2 regions of the Absiella sp. AM09-50 genome follow, and region 2 is predicted to be linked to the other one. Evidence: riboswitches for the same ligand, from Rfam matches in the RefSeq annotation. Region 2 holds a riboswitch; the other holds the start of a gene.
The links. Region 2 has a riboswitch for lysine ahead of lysA (diaminopimelate decarboxylase). Riboswitches for the same ligand answer to the same signal wherever they lie in the genome.
Positions count from the first base shown of each region.

Region 1: it holds a riboswitch for lysine, as region 2 does, so the genes downstream of both, DW114_RS11115 (YfcC family protein) here and lysA (diaminopimelate decarboxylase) in region 2, are expected to answer to the same signal.

Region 1 covers NZ_QVFI01000011.1:107,354-117,450, forward strand. Annotated here, with positions in the region: gene DW114_RS11110 (ABC transporter permease) at 1-2,219, shown strand, start outside; lysine riboswitch at 2,285-2,456, shown strand; gene DW114_RS11115 (YfcC family protein) at 2,527-3,915, shown strand; gene DW114_RS11120 (M20 family metallopeptidase) at 3,928-5,088, shown strand; gene DW114_RS11125 (hypothetical protein) at 5,209-5,790, shown strand; gene DW114_RS11130 (penicillin-binding transpeptidase domain-containing protein) at 5,827-7,785, opposite strand; gene DW114_RS11135 (ABC transporter ATP-binding protein) at 8,096-8,800, shown strand; gene DW114_RS11140 (FtsX-like permease family protein) at 8,801-10,097, shown strand, end outside.
Region 2 covers NZ_QVFI01000026.1:34,592-44,688, forward strand. Annotated here, with positions in the region: gene DW114_RS17070 (sensor histidine kinase) at 1-1,116, opposite strand, end outside; gene DW114_RS17075 (LytR/AlgR family response regulator transcription factor) at 1,241-1,927, opposite strand; lysine riboswitch at 2,307-2,473, shown strand; gene lysA (diaminopimelate decarboxylase) at 2,542-3,828, shown strand; gene DW114_RS17085 (aspartate kinase) at 3,825-5,024, shown strand; gene dapA (4-hydroxy-tetrahydrodipicolinate synthase) at 5,095-5,967, shown strand; gene dapB (4-hydroxy-tetrahydrodipicolinate reductase) at 5,964-6,680, shown strand; gene DW114_RS17100 (hypothetical protein) at 6,714-7,868, opposite strand; gene DW114_RS17105 (maltodextrin glycosyltransferase) at 7,993-9,951, shown strand; gene DW114_RS17110 (hypothetical protein) at 10,029-10,097, opposite strand, start outside.

The DNA of each region.
Region 1 (10,097 bases), on a different contig from region 2:
ACGCCAACGATATGCAAAGTGCAGATGTCATTACCACCATACAAAACAAAGATGAAACGTATATAAAAACGTATCAACAAGAACTGCTTCATGATCCTGATACAAAACAGATGGAGCAACGAAATGTTTTGTTTTTTGCAGGTAAATGTCAATATCGAAACAGTGAAACCTTACGTCAATTTGCGGTGTTGAATAAAAATGATAAACAAGAAATCGGTAAAATATCAATGATGGAAGAAAGCAATAAATCTGTGGAGCATGGGATATATTTGCCATATTTATTTCATACAGGTGGTCAATATAATTTACTGGATGATTTTACGTTAACCATCATACAAGATGGTAAAGAGGTCACATTCACCTATCAGATAAAAGGCTTTTATGAGGAAATGATGCTTGCGACAATTAATTCCTCCACAACCGGCTTATTATTAGATGATGAAGAATATCAAACAGTATCAAAGCGCTTGTCACATACCATTGATGCGACGATGTTTTTAATGAAAGTGAACCAGCATGATCAAAATAGTGAGTATGCGACAAGACATTTACCAACCATCACTTCCACTAATCCATCCATTCGCTCTGATATGAATTATTATGAAACAATCAAACAATCAAGAACACTGACATCTTCTATTGGCGCTACTTTGATTATCGCTTTTTCCATGATCATGATGGTTATTTTAGTGATTGTGATACGTTTTAAAATACAAAATACCATTGTGGAGGATATGAAAAATATTGGTGCTTATAAAGCTATCGGATATACAGGAATACAGATTCTATTATCGTTGATGCTTCCATATTTAATAATTGGAGGAATTGGCGGTATTCTTGGAATTGGATTATCCAATCTGTTATTACCATTTCTATCTTATATGTTTGCCATTCAAACAGGACTCACATGGCATCAGGGACTTGATGCGCTTTGTGTAAGTATGACCTTGCTTTTTCTAATGCTGATTATCTCCCTCATCACAATGGTAACATCTATGAAGGCCAAAAAGCTGACACCAATTGTGGCGTTGCGAAGTGGATTTTATACACATAATTTTAAACGGAATCATGTTCCATTAGACAAACATAAAGCAACGTTAACGGTTTTATTGGCAATGAAAGCCTTGATTCAAAATCTGAAAGCAAACGTTATGGTAAGCATTGTAATTAGTGCCATTGCATTTGCCAGTGTTTTTGCGGGTGTTTTATTCTATAATATTTCGTATCAGTTTGATAACTTTTTATTTGCCAGTTCAGGAGATATTGCAGATATTATTGTGGAATCAAAAACCCATGAGGATCATTTACGTCTGAAAAAGGATTTAGAAAAAATATCCGGCGTTGATCATAGCGTGGATTTTTATACAGACAATGCTTTTCAATGTGGGCATGAGGTAGTCATCTGTTATACCAGTGAAAACTTCCTGCATTTACGTTCTCAACAAGTCTTATATCAGGGAAGATTTCCAAAATATGCAAATGAAGTAGCAATCGGTGGATTATTAGCTTCTAAATTACACAAAGAGCCTGGAGAAATGATTACCTTAAAAAAGGGGGATAAGGAACAGGAGTATTTGATTACCGGTTTGATTCAGGGGGCAAATTATATGGGGCATGATGTTGCCATCACAGAAGAAGGGTATCGATTATTTGTCAAAGACTATGAAGCTAGAACATTAAATATCTATACCAAAGATAAACAAGAAATTGAGGATACCATACAATATATCAAACAACATTATTCCTCAAATATTATCGGTATACAAAATAATCGCAAAGTGGTAGAGGCGTCGATGGGGTCTTATCGAGATATTGTCAGTGCGTTGGTATGTGTGATTGCGGGTATCACCCTATTTATTATCATATTGATTATGTATCTTGTACAAAAGACATCCATCCTGCAACGGAAACAAGAGTTTGGTATTTTAAAGGCCATTGGTTATACATCGAAACAATTGATTCATCAAATTGCATTAACATCACTTATGGTTTTTGTGATTGGCGCTATGACAGGAGCAATCCTTGGATACTATCTCATCAACCCATTATTAAGTATGTTGTTATCCTATATTGGTATGATGAAGGTTCAATTTGAAATACCATGGATGATGTTGATTACCATTATTTTACTTATTTGTTTAACTGGGAGTGCTTTAGCTATGTGGATTGCAAGAAGAATCAAAAAAATATCACCGTATTTATTAGTTAATGAAAATTAAACTATGAAAAAAGTGGTGTCTGTCTTGCAAATGTAGACAAATAATGCTAAAATGTCAACGTCTTGTGTTTAAGAAGAGGCGCGTTGATTATGAGTATGATATCGGAGATCGAAAGTCTGTGAAGATATCAGAAAGGATGATACGCCGAAGCAGATAGGTCAAAGTATCTGCTGGGGGTATGTTGAAGAAGCATGCCACTGTCTTTATGTTAAAACATAAAGGAGCGCTATCTTAAAACATCAAAGTTATCTTCCAAAAGGTCTTTGCATGTTTTAGGGTGCAAGGACTTTTTTATTGGAGGAAAATTATGGAAAAGAAAAAGAAAAAGTTTCAAATGCCGCATGCATATGTCATCATCTTTTTAATGACTATGTTAACGGCAGTGCTGGCAAACATCGTACCTGCAGGAGAATTTGAGAGAATCGTAGATGCAGCAGGCAACACAATAGTTGTTCCTGACAGCTATCATGCGGTAGAAAAGGTAGGATGTTCAATTTTTGATATGTTTAAATCCATTCAGCTGGGATTTGTGGATGGTGCACAGATTATCTTCTTTATTATCTTTGCATATGCATTTGTTTATATTTTGATTAAGAATGGAACCTTTGATGCAGTCGTAGGATTTATCTTAAGAAAAATCGGTGATCGTATTGAATTGATTATCCCTGTATGTATGATTACTTTTGGTTTACTTGGTAGTACCATGGGAATGTTTGAAGAAACGTATGGATTGATTCCGGTATTTATTTCCATTGCGGCAGTCCTTGGCTATGATGCAATCGTTGGTGGAAGCATTATCTATCTTGGTGTTGCGATAGGTTTTGCGGCAGCAACCATCAATCCATTTACCGTAGGAATTGCTCAGGAAGTAGCGGGTGTGACAATGTTTTCCGGGCTGGGATATCGTATTGTCTGCTTTGCTGTATTTATGGGAATCAGTATCTGGTATGTATGGCGTTATGCACATCGTGTAAAAAAAGATCCAACAAAATCAGTATTATATGGCGCAAAAGTTGAAATGCTGGAAGTTGGCTCAAAAGATGAATTAATGAAATCAAAGTTCACATGGACACATAAAATCAGCTGCTTGATGTTTGTATTTACAATTGCGATGCTGTTGATTGGTACCATCAAGTTTGGATGGTATATTGATGAAATAGCGACATTATTCATTATTATGACAGTTGTGACAGGCTTTATTTCTCGTTTTACCGCAAGTCAGATTGCAGAATTCTTTATTGAAGCAAGTAAGGAAATGATGTATGGTGCATTGTTAGTTGGTGTCAGCCGCAGTATTCCTGTGATCATGGATAATGCACATATCATTGATACAATTGTTTACTGGCTGGCTAACCTTTTATCAAACTTCCAGGGAATGTTAAGCGCAATGGGTATGCTGTTTGTTCAAAATATCATCAATTTCTTTATCCCAAGCGGGGCAGGACAGGCACTTGTGACGATGCCGATTTTAGCCCCAGTAGGAGAGATGGTAGGTGTATCCCGTCAGGTAAGTGTACTGGCATTTCAGTTTGGTGATGGATTCTCCAATATCTTCTGGCCAACCAGTGTATTCATGATGTGTGGCATCATGCGTTTGCCAATTGATCGCTGGTATAAATTTGTGACACCTTTATTTGGTTTACTATTTATCGCATCTATGGTTTTACTTGGTGTGGCAGTTGTCATTGGATATTAAGGAGAAAACGATATGGAATTAAAAACACGTTTATATACGATAGAAGATGAATGTGCATCATTGATTGAAGAAGTCAGTGAATACATTTATGAACACGCAGAACTTGGAAATGAAGAATATAAATCAAGTGCTTATTTGGTGGAGCAATTAGAAAAACAAGGATTCACGATTACTTATCCTTATCTGGATATCCCTACAGCATTTCGTGCAGAGCTTGTTTGTGGAGAAGGTCCTAAGGTAGCATTTCTTGCGGAATATGATGCACTTCCAGGATATGGGGAAGATAAATGTCAGGTAGCACATGCTTGTGGACACAATTGGATTGCGGCATCTACATTTGGCGCAGCAATATCCCTTGCACATATGAAAGATGTTATTTCAGGTAGTATTGTGGTCATTGGAACCCCAGCGGAAGAAACAACAGGTGGCAAATATGATTTGGTTGAACGTGGTGCTTTTGATGATATTGATGCGGCAATACAAATGCATTTAGGTGCTGAAAATAATATCCATGTGGTCACATTGGCGATGGATTCCTTAGAATTTAATTTTAAAGGAGTTGCGGCACATGCGGCTGCTTATCCTGAAAAAGGCATCAATGCACTAGATGGTGTACAGCTGATGTTTGCGGGAGTGAATGCTCTTCGTCAGCATATGCGAAGTGATGCCAGAGTTGCAGGTATCATTACAGATGGCGGTGTCGCATGTAATACCGTACCAGATAAAGCTGGCTGTCGTTTCTATATCCGTGCAAAAGATCGTGCATATTTAGAAGAACTTACAAAACGTATCATCAACTGTGCAAAGGGTGCAGCATTGATGAGTGGCGCAAAACTGGAATATCATAACTTTGAAAATTCTTATGATGACCTTGTTTATCATGAAGGACTGCGTCAGCTATTGAAGGAAAATCTGATGGCGCTTGGTGTGAATGATTTTGTGGAAGCGGATGAAGAAGCCAGTGGCTCCAGTGACATTGGAAATGTATCCCATGTTTGTCCATGTGTATATTGTGAAATTGATACAGGCGCAAATCCTAAAGTATTTGCCCATCATGAAGATTTCTTGGCATATGTACATGGGGATAACGCAAAACATAGTTTACATACAGCCACAAAAGCAATGGCATATACAGCTTTACAAGTATTTTTGAAACCAGAAATTGTAAAATAAGCAAAGAGATAGAAATCCAGCATGTAAAGAAAGGATTTCTATCTTTTTCTATTGAACTTTTATAAACAGGTGGTATATTATAAGTAACATTGAAACAGTGAAATATCTGGGAGGTATTTTATGAATATCGTCGTAGGAAAAAAATTAAATCGAAAAAACGTTGGAAAGGAAATGGTACCTGTCACATTAATTGCCTTATTACTTGCATCATTATTCTTTGGATTGATGAAGTTAGAAGTATGGATGTTTTTTGCTATGTGGATCATCTTCTTTTGTTTATTATGTTTGGCAATGCTGCCTGGGGCATTTAAACAGTATTGGTGTATCAGTGAAGATAAAATCATTCTTCAAAATGATAGCGTGATCAATAACGCAAAGATTATAAAAGCTTTATTTCATAATGAAAGTGTGGATTGTTACTATGTGTTGAAAAAACAAGATATTGAAAAAATCGAAATTCGCTATATCAAAAATACGATCGCAGGCCCGGCAAAACGAACACCGGATACATTCTATTTCAATCTGTATTCTGTCTATGGGAAGAAACGTTTCAATCTTACGAATTTATCAGAAGAAGAAGTCAATCAGATCATGCTGATGTTGCCAAAGCTTTGTGAACATATCATTGATGAACAACAGGTATTGTATGCTGTCGAACATCATTTAAATTTATATGATTTTATATATCAAAATAAAGCATAAAAAAAGTCTAATCCTAATCGATTAGACTTTTTATCATTATTGAAGTGTACGCCACAAAGCTTTCATTAATGGTGTAACGTATAAACTGCCGTTACGATCTTCTGCATTATCCACCATTAAGGTAATTGCATAATCTTCATTAGCACTGCACAGCCATCCGATTTCTTTTTCATTGACCTGTGCGGTTCCGGTTTTACCTAATGCTTTTGTAGGATTTTCTGAATCATAACTGTGATAGGTGTTTGTTAAAGCTTTCTTTAATGTTTCTACTGTTCCAGAGGAGATAGCATCTTTCTTCCATGTTTCTGCTTTTCCATCCTGATAAATCAAATAAGGTTTAGGAATACTTCCATTATTTTCAAAGGATGCATAAAATGCGGTTAAATGAAGTGGAGATATTTGAAGTTTTCCCTGTCCATAACCTGTATCCGCTAATGTGATATCTTTCTTTAAATCACTTTCTTCACCATAACTGCTTGCGGGAATCGTGAATGGGAAATCCATTTGATCGTTAAACCCATAACTGTTTAATTTATCTGTATAGGTTTTGATGCCCATCTTTAACGCTACTTTTGCGAAATAGGTATTATCAGAATAAATCAGGGCATTTTGCAGATCAGCTTTGCCATCATATGCAGCAGTTGTCTTTACAAAATAATCACCCCAGCTATTATCTTTCTGCCATTTTTTATCTTTTGCCTGTCCCATATCCTCATCAGCTGTAATGGTTTTAGAATCTAGTGCAGCTGCCGCAGTGAATGCTTTAAAGGTAGAACCTGGGGTATATAAACCTGTGAAACGATTTTCTAATGGTCGGTTCTTATCATTATTCAAAGAATCCCATTTGGCAGTTGTCATACCCAGTGCAAAATCATTTGGATCATAACTTGGAGTAGATACAAGGGCTAAGACTTCTCCGGTTTTTGGCTGCATCACCACACCAGCCCCCTGATCATTTTTTAATTGTTCATATACTTTTTTCTGTACGTCAACATCAATTGTCGTTTTGATATCTTTACCGTTTTTTACATCACGTTTCGCAATGGTATCCACAACATTACCATCTCTTACCACAAGGATGCTTACCCCGTTTTGTCCACGCAAATCTTTTTCATAGATACTTTCCAATCCGGTTTTTCCAATCAGTGAATTGCTGTCATAACCTTCGCCTTTATGTTTTTCTAATTCTTCCGCATTAATCGTCTGTACATAACCGCTTAAGTGGGAGCATATTTCTTTATAAGGATATATACGGGCACTTGTTGTTTGTGTTGTAACCCCGGATAAATCATCAATTTTGATATCTGTATCTTTGGATATCGTTTTTACAGGTACAAATAAATCATCTTTTACCCAGCTTGCTTGCATAGCATTTTTGATACTGTCAACATTAATATCCAAACGTTTCGCTAAAGTAGAAAGATCTTCCTCGTCCTTTATTTTACCTGGCACTACGCCGACAACGATTGCTTGATCATCACCTGCAATAACTTTTCCATTGCGATCAAGAATACTGCCACGTTTTGCTTCTTCACTGGATATCTGAATGCCATCGCCATTTTGCATCTGTGGGAATATCTGGGCATAACTCCAGCTGATTTTGTAGGTGTCATCTTCTTTGACAATCTGTACAGACTGATCAAAACTAACATTTCCAGCAAGGGTATCTGCGCTGAAATGATAGGCAGCTGTTTTACCGCCATCACCATCTACAATATCCTTGGTTTCAATCTTAAGCTGGTCTGCTTCTATTCCATTATAAATGTTTGTATATTTATTAACGAATGTATCGTGATCAGTTTCTGACTTTGATTTACTGTCTAATAAATTGTACATGGCTTCATAATCTTTTTTCTCCCATGCTTTGCTGTATTCATCCCATGCTGTTTTCGCAGATGGACCTGAATTCAACAAGAAGAATGCGCCAATGCCTGCCGCAATGATCAAAATGGCCGCAATCGATGTAATTGTGATTTGTTTCTTTGTAAAGTTCATAAAATACCTCCTTTTCTTTCTTGTATTGTAACATTTTATAGAAGCAAGTAAAAGAAAAAAATCTCATAATATTCTATGAGATCCTCATTGGAATTATAACTAAATGATAATGCTGATATATGTGGGTAAATTATTTAGATAATATACCGGCAATAATTGTCGCAGGATACGGAATATCAACCCTGTTTGAAAGAGAAAATAGATTATGTAGGAAAAAAGTGAAAAAAAGAAAATAGGGGGAAAGACTATCAAAGTTTTTTCAATTTTAGTATAATATAGGAAAACGTATATGTTAGAAAGGTCGATGTATATGAGTGCCTATATTGAATTTCAAAATGTAAAAAAAATATATAAAATGGGAGAAGTAGAAATTGAAGCACTAAGTGGTGTGGATTTTTCTATTGATCAGGGAGAATTTGTGGTCATTGCGGGCGCCAGTGGTGCTGGAAAAAGTACAATACTGAATATTCTAGGTGGAATGGATAGTTGTACAAGCGGCAATATCTATGTAGATGGTAAAGAAATCAGTAAATATAATGCCAAACAATTAACGACATATCGTCGTTATGATATTGGATTTGTATTCCAGTTTTATAATCTGGTACAGAATTTAACCGTTAAGGAAAATGTAGAGCTGGCAGCACAAATCTGTAAAGAACCTTTGGATATTGATGAAACAATTGAAGCAGTCGGATTAAAAGATCGAAGTGGAAATTTCCCTGCACAATTATCCGGTGGGGAACAACAGCGTGTGGCCATTGCCCGTGCATTAGCTAAAAATCCCAAGCTTTTATTATGTGATGAGCCAACCGGTGCCCTTGATTATAATACCGGTAAACAAATCTTAAAATTACTTCAGGATACCTGTCGACAACGTGGGGTAAGTGTCATCGTTATTACTCATAACTTGGCACTTACGGCGATGGGGGATAAAGTTATTAAAGTACGTAATGGAAAGATTGAAAGTGTAACCATCAACGAAAACCCACTGCCAGTAGAAAGGATCGAATACTAAATGAAATTTAAAGCACTGAGAAAGGACATTACACGAGAAATGCGAAAATCGCTGGGGCGGTTTTTATCTATATTTTCTATCGTTGCCATCGGAGTAGCGTTTTTTGCGGGTGTCAAAGCAAGTGTTCCTGTCATGAAAAACAGTGCCGATCATTATTTTGATGAGTACAATTTCATGGATTTTAAAGTAATGTCTACCATTGGCATGACAAAAGAGGATGCATCCGCCATTCGTAAAATTGATGGTGTGGAGGGTGTTTATCCCAGTTATTCCATCGATACCTTAAATACAGTAGATAATAAACAAAAGGTTATTAAAGTGATGTCATATCCAATGAAGGATACCAAAGATAATCCGGATTATATCAATCAGATGCGAATCATCAATGGCCGTCTGCCTGAAAAAGAAAATGAATGTGTCATTGAACATGATAGTATCAAAGGTGCATCCAGTAAAGTTGGAGATCATATCACATTAACTAGTGGGAGTGATGATGAATTAAAGGATACGTTGAAAAATACAACGTATACAATCGTTGGAGAAGTCACAACGCCTTATTATTTATCATATGAAAAAGGTAGTTCTGCTATCGGCAGTGGTACGATTGACAATTATATCATCATACCCGACAGTAACTTTAAAATGGATTATTATACAGAAATATATGTAACAGTAAAAAATGCGAAAAAATATAACTCTTATGATGATGCTTATTTTGATGTGATAAAAAAAGTAGAAACAAAACTTACTTCACTTGGAGAAGAAAGAGCTGATTTACGCTTTGAGAAAATCAAAAAAGATGCTTTGAAAAAGGTAGAGGATGGGCGTAAAGAATATGAAGCCAATAAAAAGAAATTTGATGAAGAAATCAAAAAGGCTAAGCAACAGTTATCTGATGCACATGATCAGGCACTTGTTGGACAGGCAACATTAAATGCCAACCAATTGACCAGCCAGCAAATGCTTGCGTCAAAAAAACAGGAGCTTGAACAAAGTGAAGCCCAGATGAACAGCTTGGTTGCTCAATATGATGCAGCAAAAGCAAAATTGAATGAAGAAAAAACAAAAGTAGATACTCAAATAGCGGATTTAAATAAACAAATTGAAACACAAAAGGGTAAAGTTGATGAAATTGACCAACAGATCAAAGATGTGGAAGAACAGTTGAAACAGCCTGATTTGACAGACTTGGAAAAACAGCTGCTGGAGGAAAAAAAGAAAGCTTTAGAGGCTTCAAAAACGTATATGGTGCCATCTCTTGAACTTCTACAAAAACAGATGGAAACTCTGCAAAGTA
Region 2 (10,097 bases):
ATCAATTACTATATTACCATTATATTTATTAATAATATTCTCTATATTCTTCATTCCAATACCATGATTTTTACAATCTGTTTTACTTGATATATACTCGCCATTTTCATATTTTAATGAATTTAAATCAAATGTATTTCTAAGATTTATAAAGACAACATCGTTATTCTTATCAATAATCAATTCAATAAAACGATTATTTACTTTTTCTACTGCCTCAATACAATTATCTAACAGATTCCCTAACAAGATACATAAATCAACATCATCCATAAAATCTAAATTATTATTTATATCAATAACATAACGTATATTTAATTCTTTCGTATTAAATAACTTTGAATCAATAATATAATTTAAAATTTCTCGTTCAGTTTTCACAGCTTTAAATGTACCAATTTTATGATAAATTCCTTGAATATAATCCATGGCTTCTTTTACTTGATTTTCTTCCAGCATAGTATAAATCAACGTAATATGATTTTTCAAATCATGCGACAATGCTTTATTCATATCATAATTTTTTTGGAAATCTTCATAATAACTTTTATTAAATTCTTGAGAAGCTCTTTTCATTTCTTCCTCAAAAACTTTTTTATTCGCTTTAATCAATAAAATATACTGATAAGAAAACAATAAGAAAATCATAGTTAACATAAGAATTAAGCATAGAAAAATCATAAATGAGATATTTTCTTTTACTACAAAGGATAGAAATAAAGTAATCATTGCATACATAACAATTTCTGTTAGAGAAAACATAAGCATTTGTTTATCCTTGATGGTAAAGTTATCAAAAAGCTTTCTCTTCTTTATGAAAAGATAGTAAATAAATATCAGAATAACTTTGTTAATTATCAATCCTATAGGATGGATAAAATATGATTGATAGATTTTATTTCCTAAATAGCTCATAAAGAAATTCTTAATAAATAAAATGAACATATCGACAATAGATAAAATAGTAAAAATGAATATAATATAAAACAAACTAATGCAAAAATGTTCCTTATAATTCAACCTGCAAAATGCAGCTAATATCAAAATTGGCACAACCATAAGAAAAGGATAATTCAATGTATCAAGATAAAAAGATGTCAATGTCAAAATTCCCATAAACACCCACTTCAGCCAGGGATACTTTTCTTTCACAAAGATGGCTGGAAAGCTAAGTGTTAAATAGTTCTCCAACAAAGACATGCAAATACTAAGCAATAACATAAATAATCCCTGTTCTAATCTAGCGTCTTGCTAAAGTAAAGGTACGGATGATCGGACCTATATTACGCTTATTGAATTTCACAATTCTTCCGGATTTTAATGTGATTTCTAAGCGTTTGCTATCTACATTTTTGATATAAATTGGATTGATCAATTCTCCACTGCTGCATTTCACTAAATTTGTTGGATGTTCTTCTAAGAAGTTTTTCATAGAATCCCGTTTTCTAAACAGATAGTTGTCTTTATCTAGAAAGTAAAGATAACTTCCACTTGAATAGATATACTGTATATTATTGATCATAATTCTACATTCAATATTATTACGATCTTCTTTTACATCAACATACGCCTGTCTGATACGCAAGATTTTGAATAGTGCTTCTAATGCTTCTGGCAGTTCTTTTTGATAGTATTGTTTCCTAATGAAACGAAGTGCACTATATTTATATCCTTCACATACCAGTTCATCATGAGAGCTGATAAAGATAATTGGAAATCCTAAATCTTTTTGCTTTAGTTTATTTGCGATTTCAAATCCTTCATGAACGCCCTTCAATTCGATATCCAGCAGGCAGCCATCAAAATCAAAATCATCAGGCATATCCGTAAAACAGTTAACTTTCCAAGAAGGATAAAGTTCTTCTATTTTGTTTTTTAGTAAACCTGAAAATAGTTCGTCATCATCGATAATTGCAATTTTACTCATTTTTTATATCTCCCTTTTGTTGTAGAAACATTGTCCTTATTTATTGTACTATTTTTTTTCTCCCTTAAATACATCAGTTTTAAGAAATAATTCTCTTATAAGAGATAACTTGTGACTTTTATGTATTTCCTAGTAATTTATCATACCAAATTATGCATAAAATATCAGCATTTACTCTTATAAGTGGTAAAAAATGGTCTTAACAGGAAATTATATATCATATGTTTAATATTTTGGAATATTCAAACGATGTTAGAGAAAACTATGATATGATGTAGATAACGCAGATCAAATTATAAATTTTTACAACATTGGAAATATTTTCTATTTATCACGCCAAAGTGTTGTAATTTACGTGCGTTAGTGGTATGATACTAACAAATTTGATAGAGGCGCGGATGCGACTATAACTTACAGAGCTGGCGAGCGATTGATGTATGTTAACAGCAAATCTGCCGAACTGTTTTCTTAGGCATAAGGAAATGGTGGGCTGATGGAGAATATCCATTGGACTGTCTGCGAATACGTAGATGTGCTATCTTATTGTCAGGAGATAAACACCATGTCAGTAAGAGCGAATCTACTGGCATTTTTTATTGCGAGAGGTAAATGATATGAACAAAAATGTGTTAGAAATTTCTGGAGTATCTGTAGAACAGCTGGCGGCTACCTGCAAAACTCCCCTATATGTATACGACGAAAACAAAATACGCCAGCAATTAAGTATGTATCATGAACTGTTTCAGTCTAAGGATTTCGATACAGAAGTTTTATATGCCAGTAAAGCATTCAGCTGTAAAGCAATGGTTGAGCTTGTGAAGACATATGGCTTAAGTCTAGATGTTGTGAGCGGTGGTGAACTGTTTACTGCATATCAGGCAGGATTTCCAATGGAACGTGTTTATTTCCATGGAAATAATAAATCATATGAAGAACTGGAAATGGCAGTTAAATATGGTGTAGGTACGATTATCATTGATAATGATATGGAGTGCGATGCATTAGTTTCTATTATGAAAAACGCAGGTACTTCTATAAAGACAATGCTGCGTGTAAATCCGGGTGTAGAAGCACATACTCATAAATATATTGTGACAGCACATGTGGACAGCAAGTTTGGTATTTCTATCTTGCGTGAACAGGAAATTGCGGATATGATTCATAAATTAACAAGTATTCCTAATATCACTTTTGAAGGCTTCCATTCTCATATCGGTTCTCAGATATTTGATAAGGAAGCGTATGTTGCGGAAATCGGCAATCTTTGTGAATTCATGAAAATCATGCAAGAACGATTTGGCATCACTTGTTCGTCTTTAAATCTTGGTGGTGGATTTGCGGCATATTATACGCAGGCTGACCATCCAATTCCTTTACAGGATGTTTGTAAGACGATTTTAGACACCTGCAAGGCGCAGAAAGAAGCTTGTGGTTTATCATTCCATAAGGTGATGATTGAACCAGGCAGAAGTATTGTGGCAGAAGCTGGTTCTACATTATATCGTATCGGTTATCAGAAACAGACAGAAAACAAAAAATATCTATTTGTGGATGGCGGTATGAGCGATAATATCCGTCCTGCTTTATATCAGGCAGAATATGCCTGTGATATCGCAAATCGTATGAATGAAGAAAAAACGGAAAAAGTGACGGTGGCCGGCAAGTGTTGTGAATCTGGAGATATACTGGTAGAGGATGTCATGCTGCCAGAAGCAAAACAGAATGATTTATTGATCATTTATACAACTGGTGCATATGGCTACAGCATGGCCAGCAACTACAACAAGCTTGGTAAACCTGCCGTTGTCTTTGTAAAAGATGGTGTGGTACGTGTCGTAGTAAAACGTGAAAGCTATCAGGATATGAACGCAATGGATTGTGATGAGGTTGTGAATGTATGAATGTAGTTGAGAAGTATGGAGGAACAAGTGTTGGTACGATTGATCAGATCCTTGCGATTGCTCAGCATGTCAAGGAAATGAAAGAAGCCGGTCACAATATTGTGATCGTTGCCAGCGCAATGGGGAAAACTACAAATAAACTGATTGAAATGACTAAGGCAATCAGTGACAAGGTAAATCAAAGAGAATTGGATTCTTTATTAAGTACAGGTGAACAAAGAACCATTACCTTACTTGCGATGGCAATTGATGCTCTGGGTATCCCTGCAATCTCTTTAACTGGATATCAGTGTGGATTCATTACCAGTCATCATCATGCCCATGCACGCATTAAAGATATAGACATCACCAATTTAAAGAAACATCTGGATGATGGAAAAGTCGTTGTCGTGGCAGGTTTTCAGGGTGCGACAGAAAATGGTGAAATCACAACCCTTGGAAGAGGTGGAAGTGATACAACCGCTGTGGCACTAGCTGCTAAACTTGGCTGGGAATGTCATATATATACAGATGTAAATGGTGTATATACGATTGATCCACGTTTATATCCACATGCAAAACGTTTAAAAGAGATCACTTATAACGAAATGATGCAGATGGCCTGTCTTGGCTCTGGTGTACTGGAAACAAGAAGTGTGGAATTAGCCAGCAAGTATCATGTAAAATTATTTTTAGGCAAGGCCTTAGAGAAAGATAAACGCAAGGGGACATATATTATGGAAACAATAAAGAATTTAGAAGATATGCCGATTACCGGTATCAGTATCAAAGACGACTATGCCATCATGCGTGTGAATGAGCTTCCTAATGATGGAAAATTCCTTGGGGAATTATTTGCGATGATTGCGAAATTAGATATCAATCTGGACACAATTTCCCAGCAGCTGACACATGATGGAAAGGTAAATTTCTCTTTCTATTGTAATAAGCAGCAATCCGATACGATTTTGGAACATTTGGATGAATTACATTCTAAATATCCAATCAGTCGTTTGTTAGGTTTTGTGAAACTGTCTGTGGTTGGTGTTGGTATTTCTACACATAGTGGTATCGCCGCAAAAGTATTGAATACATTAAGTGCACATGGCATCCGTTATTATATGATTACATCCAGTGAAATTTCTATTTCTTTAACGATTGAAGAAAAGGATAAACAAAAAGCCATTCAGGTACTTGGCGAAGCATTTGATTTATAAGAAAGGCTATAAAACAGTATAACTGTTGAAGATAAGTGATTCCAAGAGAACCACGAAAGGAGAAGCAATTATGATTAAGGGTAGTATTGTAGCATTGATTACACCGTTCCACGAAGATGGCAGTGTAAATTTTGAAAAACTTGAGGAATTATTGGAATGGCATGTTGCCAATCACACAGATGGTATTCTAGTATTGGGTACCACTGGTGAAAGTTCTACCATGACACATGAAGAAGATGATGCAGTTGTGGAATTCACATTAAAGGTTATCAACAAGCGTTTGCCAGTCATTGTTGGTGCAGGCAGCAACTGTACACAGACAGCTGTGGAAAAGAGTATAAAATACGAAAAAATGGGCGCAGATTATCTGTTGATTATTTCTCCATACTACAACAAGGCGAATAATCAGGGTATGATTGCACACTTTACTGCCGTTGCGGATGCTGTGAATATTCCAATTATCATGTATAACATTCCTGGAAGAACTGGTGTCGCAATCAGTGAAGATGCTGTGAAAGTATTAAGTAAACATCCGAATATCTGTGGCATCAAGGAAGCTAGTGGAAATATTTCATACGCTACCAACATTGCACGTTATTTAAATGATGATTTCGCAATGTACAGTGGAAATGATGATATGATTACTAGTATGTTATCTTTAGGTGCTAGTGGTGTCATTTCTGTACTTGCCAATGTATTGCCAAAGGAAACACATGATATGGTTATGGACTATCTGAATGGCGATGTTAAAAAATCATTAGAAGCTCAGTTAAAATATCTGGATTTGATTCACGCTTTATTTATTGAAGTCAACCCAATCCCAGTAAAAGAAGCATTGAATATTATGGGCAAAGGCGTTGGCGGTTATCGTCTACCTTTATGTGAAATGAGTGATGCGCATAAAGAAGTACTGGCACAGGCATTGCATGAGGTGGGACTATGAATATCGTAGTTGTCGGCTTTGGTAAAATGGGACAGCTGGTAAAGAAAACAGCAGAGGAGCATGGTCATCAGGTCGTCATGGTAGTGGATATTACCAACTGTCAGGATTTAGATGCTTTACAGGAAAAAGTGGATTGTGTCATTGATTTCTCTCATCCAGATAATCTATCATGGATGATTCCCTATGTGAAAAAAAGTGGTGCTGCCCTGGTTTGTGGTACTACAGGATTAAATGATTTACAGCGTAAACAGATTGAAGATTTAAAAGACAGTAATCGTGTGATCTATTCTGCGAACTATTCTTTTGGTATCGCTGTGTTTAAAGAAGTTCTTTCATTGATTACACCAATGCTGGAAGATGGTTTTGATATCGAAGTGATTGAAAAACATCATAACCAGAAACAGGATGCGCCAAGTGGAACTGCGAAATTATTAGTGGAAACCATGAATCCTGATCATGAATATAAAGAAGTACACGGTCGTAATGGCATGGTTGGAAAACGCCAGAAGGAAATTGGTATCCATGCAGTACGTGGTGGAACTGTTGCTGGTGAACATACCGTTATGTTTTTAGGGGATGATGAAAGTTTTGAAATCACCCATACAGCAACAAGTCGTCAAATCTTTGTGAATGGTGCAATTCGTGCAGCGGAATTTCTGATGAAACAGGAAAATGGCAGCTATACCATGAAAGATCTATTATTCAAAAACTAACAAGCAACCCTTATCATCATAGGTAAGGGTTTTTTATTGGTGTAAACACCACGCTTTACTATATGCATGAATTTCTTTTTGGATCGTTTTCGCAGATTTATTGGCGACGATCCCATTCTGTAAGATCGATACGATATTTGTTTTCAGATATAAATCTTTATAATGAATTGATGGTTTTTCTTTGATGGCTCCCATACTCCATAAACGACTGCCATTCATCGCCTGTATCATTTCTTTATTTAAAGCATCATAGATATGAAAGTCTGAAATATCTTCTTTCTGAAGCAATACCACCCCATCATTATGATCAAGATATGCTTGGATGCCTGCTTTACTGCGTACCATATTCATAAATGCTTTTGCGCAATTAGGATAGGGACAGTCTTTGTTTACCATAAATCCATAGGTATCCGCATAGGGCGAATAGCCCTGTTCATCAAGTGATGGCATTGGTTTGATATGTAACTGCTGACTGGCATAATATGGTTGTTTCTTTATCTCTTGTGAAGGTAACAAGCCACTAAAATAGCCTTGTGTAAAAAAGTTTGTCGCATGATATGGATCATCTTCTAATTGATGTTCATGATAAAAATCTTTCATTTGCTGGATACAGTCTAAAAATGCATCCTCCATAAATATATCCTCCATTGAAACCCCGCTGTCTGGATCATAATGAGAGAGCCATAATGGAAGAATCTGATCAGCATAATGATTATAGTAATACATATGTGGGTTACGATAATTCATAAAATCTGAGATTTCATCTTCTTTGATCGAATATGTATCCAGCATGGGTTGTGCATATACAAACAGCATCCCCTTCCCTTCTATTGGCTGAAAATAATCTTCTAAAGATGTACGTTTTAAACTTGATGGAACATCATAAGCAGAGGTTATATCAAAAGCCAAAGCATATGTACGTTTTGATAATGCATCACAATCATTTACCCATTCGATATCATGATAAAACTGCTGATGGAAGCAATTATCCGGACTTACGATATGAATGGCATCTTTTTGTTCAGGATACAGCGTATTCCATAAAGACACCAGTGCCTTACCATATGCTTTATTCGATACTTCCACCTGCAAAGATGCATGTTTTTCCAATTCCACAGAGGCATCCTTTGATAATGTACAAGAACTTAATGTCATACATAACAGAAGATACCATACGATTTTTTTCATTTTTATCACCTAATGAAAAAGTCTATCAGCGAAAAGGTGTAAAATTTGTAGAAGAATGTGGATTTCCACGGTATAATAAAGGTGATGCTAAAAACTGACGCAAACGACGAAAAGGGGGCATTTTATGAAATATTTACCATTACTCTTACAAAACCTGGAAAAAGAAGCTGAAATTCACGAAAAGGATATCTTTAATTATGCACTTCCCCAGTCCTGGAATTTATTCGGCTACTCCGACACAAGGATTTTAAGAAACAACGAAATACTTGTAAATCCTTATGCATTTTATCATTATTCTTTCCAACATCTGTTTTTTGATGAAAAAGGAAAACTGAAAAAAGCACAGTCACTTGTGAAAAAAGACTGGCTAAAAAAAGCAAACATCTATTCTTTACATATCCGCAGTGCGAGTGCATGGGATCATGACCGTGACGACAATTTAAATGAAAATTTATATGGTCTAAAGGATAATGGAACCTTTTTAAAGGCAATGCTGCTTTTACCATTTTATAAACGTATGGGTATCAATACCATCCTGCTTCATCAGATATTCAGTTTAGGAAAAACGCATACCACACATGATTATTCTAATAAAGAATGTGTTTTGGATTTCCGTTTGATTGACGATCAGCTAAAGGATCCTTTGGTACCACAGTTATCTGCCAAGCAACAGTGTATTGCCTTCATGGAAGCCTGTCATCTATTAGGATTTCATGTGATACTGGAATATTGTCCTGGTAAAATGTCTATCGATAATTTCTACGCAAGAGAGTGTCCAGAATACTTCTATTGGATCAAAGAAGAGGAATATAAAAACTATCATGCGCCAATCTGTCATGCTTTACCACAAAATACACTGCCTTTTTCTTATACTTTAAAGGATTTTTATCGCAGTGAGGATGTAAAGGAGCATATCCAAAAGTTTGTGAAACATGATGATCCTTGTAAGAAAGTATTAGCACCTGCTTTTTCTGATCAAATCAATGCCAATCTTCCTATTGATGAGGATACAACATATTTTCGCTTCTATGAAGATATTCATACACACGCACCTGCTGAGCTGAAAAAAGCCGGTATCCCTTATATGACACAGGATATCATCCGTGCAGATCTGCATCCTGCCAAAAAACCGTTCACAGCACTTTGGGATACTTTAACAGAGAATATCATCTGGTATCAGAATGAATTACAGGTGGATGGTATTTTCCTTGGTAAACCATTTTTGATTCCGGAAAAGCTTCAGAAACAAATGGCTGTACAAGCAAAGAAAAATAAAAAAGGCTTTGTGATGATTGCGGAAGATACCATTCATGAAAATGGTGCCTTATGGAAACGTAAAGGATATGATGCTATATCTGGAAACAGTGCTTATGAAGAAACCCAGATTGAACAATATCGCTTCCATAACTTTGCTTATCAGTTAAAAGGCTGCGTATGTCCAATGTTTGCTGCCAGTGAATTTTATGATTCCAGAAGAAGCAGCTGTTTAGAAAATGGCAAGACGTTGACAAATATGTTAAGTATCATGAATATGTTTTTACCAAATGGCATTCCAATGTATATGAATGGTGTGGAAAGCTATGAGGTACAGCCACTGCAGCTTAGTGAATACGGGGATCAAAAGTATTTGTACTCCCTTCCTAAATCAGATACCCGTTATCTGAAGCAGGCATATATTGATCGTTATTATTATAACTATCTTGCTCATGATTTAAATACATTGCCTACATTAATGGAGCACGCTAATCACATCCGTGAGGAGTATATAGAAGAAATCCATACACCACAGGCATGTATCCCTGTATGGTTTGATACACCAAGAGATGCTGGTATCGGCTTTACTTATGTAAAGGAAGATAAAGCTTTATTGGTGGTATGTAATACTAATGTACATCAAAGTGTTCATTTGCATATCCACACGGAGAATTTAATGAGTGAGCTGCCATTTCGTTATCAAAGCATCTTACAGATCTATTCCACAAATGATCCTTATATCCATGATGTATTCATGGATGATTTCCAGAATATCCCTATGGACTTTGCGCCGGGAGAAATTAAGTTTATTGAATTTAAGGCACAATAGTTAGATAAGAAGTGAAACCTCATTCACTTCTTTTTTTCCACAAAAAAAACATAAGGTCAAATGTGACTTTATGTTTTTCATTTCTTTTCTATCTGCATATAATAATCCAATGTAGGATGTTCACTTTTTATCTTTTCACTAAACAA